DNA from 2 places in the Marinomonas sp. 15G6-16 genome. Region 2 is predicted to be linked to the other one. Evidence: predicted binding sites of a transcription regulator. Region 2 holds the regulator's gene; the other holds the start of a gene.
The links. Region 2 encodes LexA, which represses DNA repair genes until DNA is damaged. Its sites were predicted from a motif close to TACTGTNTANNTANACAGTA; they were not measured.

Region 1: AC0L46_RS10960 (YebG family protein) is a predicted target of LexA. The motif match lies at 1,986-2,005, and genes of this name have one in related genera.

What each region holds. Positions count from the first base shown of each region.
Region 1 covers NZ_CM147916.1:2,284,061-2,288,720, reverse strand. Annotated here, with positions in the region: gene AC0L46_RS10975 (FKBP-type peptidyl-prolyl cis-trans isomerase) at 1-342, opposite strand, end outside; gene AC0L46_RS10970 (DUF1439 domain-containing protein) at 428-1,015, opposite strand; gene AC0L46_RS10965 (mechanosensitive ion channel family protein) at 1,012-1,899, opposite strand; gene AC0L46_RS10960 (YebG family protein) at 2,025-2,450, shown strand; gene AC0L46_RS10955 (hypothetical protein) at 2,593-3,195, shown strand; gene AC0L46_RS10950 (aspartyl/asparaginyl beta-hydroxylase domain-containing protein) at 3,548-4,519, shown strand.
Region 2 covers NZ_CM147916.1:3,212,307-3,216,966, forward strand. Annotated here, with positions in the region: gene topA (type I DNA topoisomerase) at 1-487, shown strand, start outside; gene AC0L46_RS15255 (DUF6586 family protein) at 484-951, shown strand; gene AC0L46_RS15260 (hypothetical protein) at 954-1,220, shown strand; gene lexA (transcriptional repressor LexA) at 1,289-1,909, opposite strand; gene dinG (ATP-dependent DNA helicase DinG) at 1,979-4,102, shown strand; gene AC0L46_RS15275 (DEAD/DEAH box helicase) at 4,223-4,660, shown strand, end outside.

The DNA of each region.
Region 1 (4,660 bases), 930 kb from region 2:
CTTCAGACCGGCTTTAATGATGGTTACCTGACGCATGCCTTTGTCTGTTTGTACCACAGCAACCATGCCAGGTTTCCAGCGTTTCGCGCCTTGCAAGTGTTTGATTGGCATTTGCTGTGTGCGATCTTCATGACGCTCGCCGTAAGCTTCAGCACAAGGCACTGTTACTTCAAATTCATCACCTACTTCTTTGCCTTCCATTGCTTTTTCTAGTCCCGGAACAATGTTGCTGTGACCGTGAAGGTACGCTGCAGGATCATTACCCGCAGACGTTTCAATCAAGTCTTCTCCATGACGTAATGTGTAGTGAAATTGAACAACTTGATTATCTGCAATCGGCATAGGGGTTTCCTCTATTCTTCATTCTGGGAGAGAAGCATTACTGCTCATTTTAGCGCGGCATTATAAAGGCAACCTAAGAACTTAACTAGAAAATAGAGAGCTCTAGGGATTCTTCTTTAATAATAATGTCTTTCACCAACGCTCCGGCTACTTTTTCAAATGGCGAATGATTCAGAACATACACAGGATACTTAGCAAAATGCTGAGCCAGCGCTTGCTCTAAATCGCCATGCAAAGAACCCAACGTTGAACGTAACATTTGCTCACTAAAAGTAGAGCCTTGTACGTCTATTTTCGTGATTCTTGGGCCAACTAAATAAAGCTTATCGCCTTCAATGCGAACGCCAGATTCAAACGATGGACGAACCACAGTAGTCAATGAAAACTCTTGACCAAATGCCGTTAATGTCCCTTTTAAATCACTTACTAAATCCACAATAACCAAGCCACCATCACGGGCGGTGAAATCTATGTCAGCTTCTGTTACTAACAAATCCAAGTTCAAAACATTACCATCGATGTTGAAGGTAATTTTGTTCTGTTGTGACTCTTCGAGCTGTTTTTTAACCTCTTGATTGACTTCATCTTCACTTACTAAAAAGCTATTGCAGCCGATTAACAGTAAAGTGCTTGCTAATAAAGTCAGTGTTAAAGCTCGCTGAAAGATCTTCATTTACTTGCCTCACTCGATTCACTCTGTCGGTTCCAATTGGCATTACGCTCTTCATACCAAAACCGCATAAAATCTTCTGTCACCTTTTGCTCAATACCTACGGCTTCTTCTGTTGGGCAGAACAAAGACACAGTGAATATGTTGTAACCCTCTGGCGTCGTCGTGATTCGAACCCGAGGTTCAGGGCCTGAAATTTTAATGTCCAAACGCTTTTCAATTAAGCTATTGTAGCGAATCGCTACTTCGTGGAAATGCTCACTGTATTCGCGAATTTTCTCCAAGATCTGCTCTTTAATTACAAATAAATTCACATCATCCGTATTACGTGAAATAGAGAAATTATGAGTAACATAACGGCGCATATAGTTCAGGTTTTGCACGGTATGAACCAGCAAAACACTGTTCGGCACTACGGTAGTACGCCCCGTATAAGAATAACTTCCGCCTTTTAAATCAACTTCAAACAGAGTCGTAGAAAGCCAATCGCTGTCGGTGACTTCGCCTTCATAATTCGCAATACGAATCCAATCACCTACTTGATAAGGCCTTGTACTGGCACGGTAAAAAGCACCCACAATACAAGCGATAAACTCTTTCGTGGCGATAACCAGCGCCACCATAAATGCCGCAATGGAAATGGCGATATTTTGGAGTTCAGATGACCAAATTAAGATAAAACCAACCACTAAGAAGAGATTGAAAATATTATCTACCGTGTTAATTCTCTGGCGCTTTTTATCGTGTTCTATATTCTGATTTAAACGAATCAGACGTTTTATATAGCGCCTTACAATGTAAAAAAGCAGTGCCCAAGCCACTGTTAACGTCACTTCAATATGTTCAGTTACGACAGAAAAATCTAATTGGGATAAGTCGAATTGCATAAAAACCATTTCCTTTATCAAGAGCGCCACTTTAGCAATCATTGGCAAAATCAACAAACAAAAGCATTGGACAATAGAGAAAATAATACTGTATATTTATACAGTATTATTTTTGGAGGTGGATTATGCCTGTAATTACTCAATATGTTGTAGAACGTGATGGAATTGAAAGAATGACTTTTATTTCGAAAGCAGAAGCTGATGCCTACGATAAGCTGCTAGATACAGCTGATGCGCTTTATAACGTCTTAGAAGGTAGCAACCTTATTAGTGACACGACTCAAATCGAAGCTTTGTCTATGTACCTTGCAAAGAATAAAGACGCCTTTTTAGAGGCTTTAGGCTCAAAGAAGAAAAGCGCACCTAAAACGAAAAAAGTCAAAAACACAGACACCAGCGTCCAGCTCGACTTAGCGGATGCCGCCCCAAAAAAACCATTGGAGGATTTAATCATAGAGCCTGATGAGGAAACCTTCTATGAGGAAGAGGAAAACACTGTCATATTCGATCAAGACGATGTTAACGATTTCGTAGAAAGTGATGTTGCATAAAAAATAACCCTCATCTTTTTCCAAAAAATCTTTGCTAATACCAAGAAGTATTATGCTTTTATTATTGATTTTTCCAAAAAATTTACTTATTTTCTCGTCTTGGAGTATATGTAAAACTAAATCATGAAGGATAAGGAATAATATGAGATTTACTAAAATTGCATTAGCAGCATCATTGATTGCTGGAGCAACATTTGCAAATGCAAACAGTGAAGAGTCAGGGAATAAAATTAGAACAACTAAATTTGGAATACAAGGAGGGTTTGCTAACGGAGGGGATGTTATAAGCACTGTTACTTTTACGAGTGGCTCAACAGATACAATAAAAGCTGGTAGTGGGTTATTATTTGGAGCATATGCAATAATACCAATATCTGGCAGCGAAGACACCTATTTCAAATTAGCTATAAATTCAATGAGTGACACTATATACGCATCTAATGGTGAAGTTAGTTTTTCTCGCCTTCCTATTGATATTCTCTTTTTGAGGCAATCAGATAAATTACAACTTGCTGCAGGTGTCACCTACCATCTAAACCCTGAATATGAATATTCTGTAGTTGGAAGCAGTTACCTAAATGTTGAAGCTGATAATGCTCTAGGATTCCTTCTAGAAGCCAATTACAACATTTATAAATCTTTGAATATTGGACTTCGTTATACCAACATTGAGTATCGCTTCGATGGGGCTTCTAATAAATATGACGGTTCAAACTTGGCAATTACAACAGGTTATACTTTTTAAGTAATAGATTGTAAAACAATCCTCCAATAAATAAAGCCTATTTCATCGTCAAAATAGGCTCTTTCATTTCCTACTGAAAAATATCATTCCATATTAAAAGCCTACAATATCAACATATTTTTAGAATCCACGATGTAGTTAACTTAAAACCTTCTATGAGGAAGAGGAAAACACTGTCATATTCGATCAAGACGATGTTAACGATTTCGTAGAAAGTGATGCTACTTAGAAATTAAGCTTACAAATTCAAGGTGAAATGTGTACAAAACCCCATTAAAAGGTTCATATTTTGATCTAATTGGTAAATAATTAGCAAACAAAATGAACAGCTGTATTTTAATAGGGATAAAAAATGTACCTCGCCGTCATATTGATTCTTTTAGTGGGCTTCAGTCTATGCTCTATGTATTACATTTATACGTACAGAGGCAGCGTTCGATATGCCAACTGGACTGAATATTTACGAAAAGGTTGGCCGATTTTTGCACCACTTAACTGCTTGCTGTATTTATTTTCATCTAAAGCTGTCCGTCGCCCAATTATTGATACCTTGCAATACAAAGAACTTGATGAGCTACGAGCTAATTGGGAAGTAATACGAGATGAAGCATTGGCTCTCCAACAGGAAGGAGAGCTAGAAAACATCAATACTCTTGGCTCAGATGCCTATTATGACGTTGGCTTTAGAACCTTCCATAAATACGGATGGCGTAAGTTTTATCTAAAATGGTATGGCTACTCCCACACTTCCGCTCAGAAGAGCTGCCCTAAAACCGTTGAAATTCTCAGTAAGATCAAAAACATTAATGGTGCCATGTTTGCTTACATGCCAGCCAACTCAGAACTTACTCGTCATCTTGATCCTGTTGCTTGCTCGCTACGTTATCATTTAGGGTTAGAAACCCCGAATAGCAATGACTGCTTTATTAATATCGATGGAGAGCAGTACTCATGGAGAGACGGAAAGGATCTTTTGTTTGATGAAACCTATCTGCATTTCGTCAAAAACAATACAGAAGAAAGTCGCCTTATTTTAATGTGTGACTTTAACCGCCCCGTCAATCCATTAGGAAAACTGATTAACATCAGCTACAAATTGCTAATGCGAGCTTCTGTTGTGCCTAACACTCATGAAGACAAAGGCGGTTTAGCCAACCAAATATTTAAGTCTGTCGCACCACTTCTACAAAAAGGCAAAGAGCTTAAAAAAACCAACAGAAAAGCTTACAAGCGCCTCAAGTACCTTATTAACACACTGATCTTGCTCGTTTTAGTGGGTGTTTTTGCTGGCGTCATTCAACTTTTCTCATGGCTATTCTTCTAAAATAGTATTTTTGTCAGCTATAACGCTTTCCATTTAGCACACTTAAATGGAAAGCGTTGTTCTCACTCACAACACCTTTTTCATCACTTCTGGTTTCGTTTTATTTCTTGTTTCAGTTATTCATCGATAGCAGAGAAGCGC
Region 2 (4,660 bases):
TGTTATTGAGTGTGATAAGTGTTCCGCTGATATGCAGCTTAAGACAGGTCGATTTGGTAAGTACTTTGGTTGTACCAATGAAGACTGCAAAAACACTCGGAAGCTCTTGAAGAGTGGTGAAGCTGCGCCGCCGAAAATGGATCCTGTGCCAATGCCAGATTTGGCATGTGTCAAAGTGGAAGACCATTACATATTGCGTGATGGCGCGACAGGTTTATTCCTTGCGGCAAGTCAGTTCCCTCGAAAACGAGAAACGCGTGCGCCATTGGTGAAAGAGTTGCTGCCGTACATGGATCAAATCGATCCTAAATACCACTTCTTTGCGAAAGCGCCTGTCGCTGACTCAGAAGGTCGACCAACCATTATTCGTTATAGCCGTAAAACCAAAGAGCAATATGTTATGACGGAAGAAGAGGGTAAACCGACTGGCTGGAAAGCCTTTTATGTTGGCTCTAAATGGGTCATCGAGGAAGGCAAAAAGAAATGAGTGGTGTTAGCTTAGCAAGTTTAACCAATCAGAAAATTGATACAGCAAAACGTTTTATTCAGCAAAGCCAAGATATGGATGAGAAGTGGTTGAGTGTTGGGTTAGAAAGCTCAGCTATTTTTCAGTTGAAAAGTGCGTTGAATGGCTTGTTGAAGGAGATTTCAACTGCCTACTCGCTGTCAGGCTCTTTGGATGTTTCTGTGCTTATGAAAGAGGCAGAATCAAAACACATGGTAGTGCCGGCATTGAGTGAATTGGCAGATTTATATTCTCGCAAAGATTCTTGGTGTGCCCAATTAGAGCAAGCTTACCTTGCTCAGTTGGAGTGTCGTGCTGCTGTGTCTGTAATGGGCGGCGATAATCTTATTGGTCGCGGTAACGATGCGGGCGCTTCAGTGGGTTTCTATTTGGCGAATTTAGCTGAGTTGGTTTTGCGTTTTAGAGAAGAGTCATCAGAGTATTGAATATGAAAGAGTCCTACCTAGAAATTGTTGAGCTGGAGAACGGCGATATTGTGCTGAGACCAGCCAGTGAAGATGGTGAGGAAACGACACCGCTAGCAACATTGCAAATATCAGACGACACTCGATCTTATTTGAAGGATCGTTACTTCGAACTGGCAAAGTGTATGTTTCATGCAGGTATTGATTATGTTTATTCAGACGAATCTTTTTTTGATGAAGGTGCTGAATATCTTGAGAATGAAGAGTTTCGACCAAAAATTCTGCATTAATTGATCGTTATTTGTTATTTAGAAAAGCGAAGCACATGCTTCGCTTTTCTATTGGTGCGGAAAAACTGTTAAAGGCCTTGTCTTATCACGCCGACAGACAGTCCCTCAATGGCAAAGTCTTCGCTTTCGAGATCAACAATGATGTCATTGTATTCTTCGTTTTCAGGAATCAGGCGAACGATGCTGCCTTTTTGCTCAAAGCGTTTTACTGTTACTTCATCACCGATGCGTGCAACGACTACTTGGCCATTGTGTACCGTACTGGTTTTGTGAACAGCGAGAAGGTCGCCTTCCATTATGCCGATGTTTTTCATGCTGGTTCCCGAGACAGATAGGAAGTAATCCGCCTGAGGTGAAAACATATTGGCTGGAATGTTGACATGAGAGTCAATGTTCTCTTGAGCAAGAATAGGGTAGCCGGCGGCAACTTTTCCAATAATTGGTAAGCCTAAATCTTCTGGCTCGTCATTGGAGGCTTCTTCAATGAGACGAATCCCACGAGAGGCGCCAGATAGCATTTCAATCGCCCCTTTTTTGGATAAGGCTTTTAAATGTTCTTCGGCAGCATTGGGTGATTTAAACCCAAGGCGACGGGCGATTTCTGCTCTAGTAGGTGGAAACCCCGTTTCATTAATAAATTCACGAATGGTTTCTAGTACGTCAGATTGTCTTTTGGTTAATTTAATCATAAGGAGTCTGGTTGTTTATACAGTAACTGTTATTATATACAGCATTCTTAACTAATCTCAATAATATAAATGCTTTCAGACGAACTAAAAAAACAAATTCAACTCGCATATCGAGCTTCTTTGGATGCGAAGTCCCATAAACCAAGGGCTGGACAGCGCCAAATGATAGGCGCTATCGCTCGTACATTGGGAAATATTAAGCAAGGCTCGGAAGGTGAAAGGCTGGATGAAAAGCATGTTGCTGTTATTGAGGCTGGAACAGGAACCGGTAAAACGCTTTCATATTGTCTTGCCGCCATTCCAATTGCGAAAGCGCGTGGTTTAAAGCTGGTTATTTCAACAGCGACGGTTGCGCTGCAAGAGCAGATTCTCCACAAAGAGTTGCCGGATTTACTTGAGCATACCGAGTTAAATTTCAAATATACCTTAGCTAAAGGGCGAGGCCGATATTTGTGCTTGAATAATTTAGAGGGCTTTTTAAGCTCAGAAGAGCAAGCAATTGATGATATGTTTGCAGGGCTTTTTGAGCAGCATTTACAGTCGGATGATGTGAATACCGCTTTATATCAAGAAATGGATGCGGCGTTAGAAAAAGGTGGTTGGGACGGCGATAAAGATAATTGGGAAGGCGTTATTCGTGAGCAAGATTGGCGCCGTTTAACTACAGATCATCAGCAGTGTACGAATCGAAATTGTGCTAATTATTCCGCTTGCCCTTTCTTTAAAGCAAGAGCCGAAATTGAGGTGGCTGATGTAATCGTTGCAAACCATGACTTGGTTTTAGCGGATTTATCTTTAGGTGGTGGTGCGATTTTGTCAGCCCCGAAAGAAACAATTTATGTGTTTGATGAAGGCCATCATTTGCCAGATAAGGCGATTGGTCACTTCCGTCATGAAGTTAGGTTGCAGCAGAGTATTGCTTGGCTTCGTCAATTGGAAAAGAATCTAGTCAATCTCAAGCAAGAGCTGACGGATGACGTCAGTTTAACCGGTCAGCTTTTGCTTAAAATTCCTCAGCAAATACAAAGTATCGTTAACTTTATTCAATATGCCCAACAAGGTTTAGCGCCTTATATTCAGGGTTTAGGGTTGGATCAGGAAAACAATCAGCATCGTTTTGAGTTTGGTTTAATACCAGATGAGCTGCGCCAATTGGCTTACAGTCTACAAACCTCTTATCAGAAACTGTTTAATAACATCGAAAGCATTCAAGATGAATGTAAGAAAACCAAACAAAATGAAGGCATGGGAATTACGCCGGAAACAGCAGAAACTTGGCAGCCAATATTGGGTGTGATTTTGGGTAGGTTGGAGCAGTCGGTCAGCTTGTGGCGATTGTATTCTACAGTTGATGATCAAAATTATCCGCCTAATGCTCGTTGGTTGGTTTTATCTGGGCAAGGAATGGAGCAGGATATCGAACTTGGTGGTTCTCCTATTTTGGCGGCAAACACACTGAGGCAGCAACTTTGGGATAAGTGCTTTGGCGCTGTGGTGACTTCTGCCACACTGACAGCACTCAACCAGTTTCATCGCTTTAATATGCGCTCCGGTGTTCCCCGTGAAAGTGAATATTTGCGAGTCTTGAGTCCATTTGATTTTCAAGAAAACGGCTTGTTGATCGTTCCTGATATGGAGAATGAGCCAAACCGCGTTGAGCAACATACGGCAGAAATTATCGCTTATTTAAATAAATCAGTAGATATTGAAAAAGGCAGTCTGGTGCTGTTTTCTTCGCGTCGACAAATGGAAGAAGTGTCTTTGTCTCTTTCTGATAAGTTGAAAGAAATTTTACTGATGCAGGGAGAGCAATCTAAGCGAGTTATTCTGGATTCCCATAAATCACGAATTGATGACGGAAAAGGCAGTTTGTTATTCGGCTTAGCCAGTTTTGCTGAAGGTGTTGATTTACCCGGTAATTACTTAACAAGAGTTTATATTGCTAAGATTCCGTTTGCGGTTCCGGATGACCCTGTTGAGGCAACGTTGGCGGAATGGATTCAAAAGCGTGGTGGTAATCCATTTATGGAAATCACCATTCCTGATGCATCTTTGAGGTTAGTTCAAGCAACCGGTCGTTTATTGAGAAATGAAAAAGACTCTGGTGAAATCCATATATTGGATAAGCGCTTAAAGACAAAGCGTTATGGGCCTCAATTAATCAGCAGTTTGCCGCCTTATCGATATCAATAAATACGCCAGACAAAAAGCAAAGGGTGATAAAGCCTTGTCAATTAGGTACACTCCTTACACAAATGTTTATCATCAAAAACATATAACCTTAAAACATTATAGAAGCGTATAGATTCCAATATGGAAAACCAAAATCAAGAAGTGTCATCAGAAAAAACAGCAAAGCCTAAGCGTAGCCGCCGTCCAAATAAACGCCCTAGAAACAACAGTGAAAAGCCAGTAAACGCAAAAAGCTCTCAAGCTCCTGATTCCGTTGATGAGGCTCAGAGTGGCTCTAAAAAAGCTCCAATTTGGTCTATTGAAGACTTTCCAGTAGCGGAAGTTGAAGGTAAGTTGCGCTTTCATGATCTAAACCTTCCTGATCGTGTTTTGAAGTCTATTTCTGAAATGGGTTTTGAGTATTGCAGTGAAATTCAAGCGGAAACATTGCCGATGACCTTGCAGGGTTATGACATTATTGGTCAAGCTCAAACTGGTACAGGAAAAACAGCGGCTTTCCTAATCGCTATGATCAGCGATTTCTTAGATTACCCATTAGAAGAAAAACGTTCGAATAAC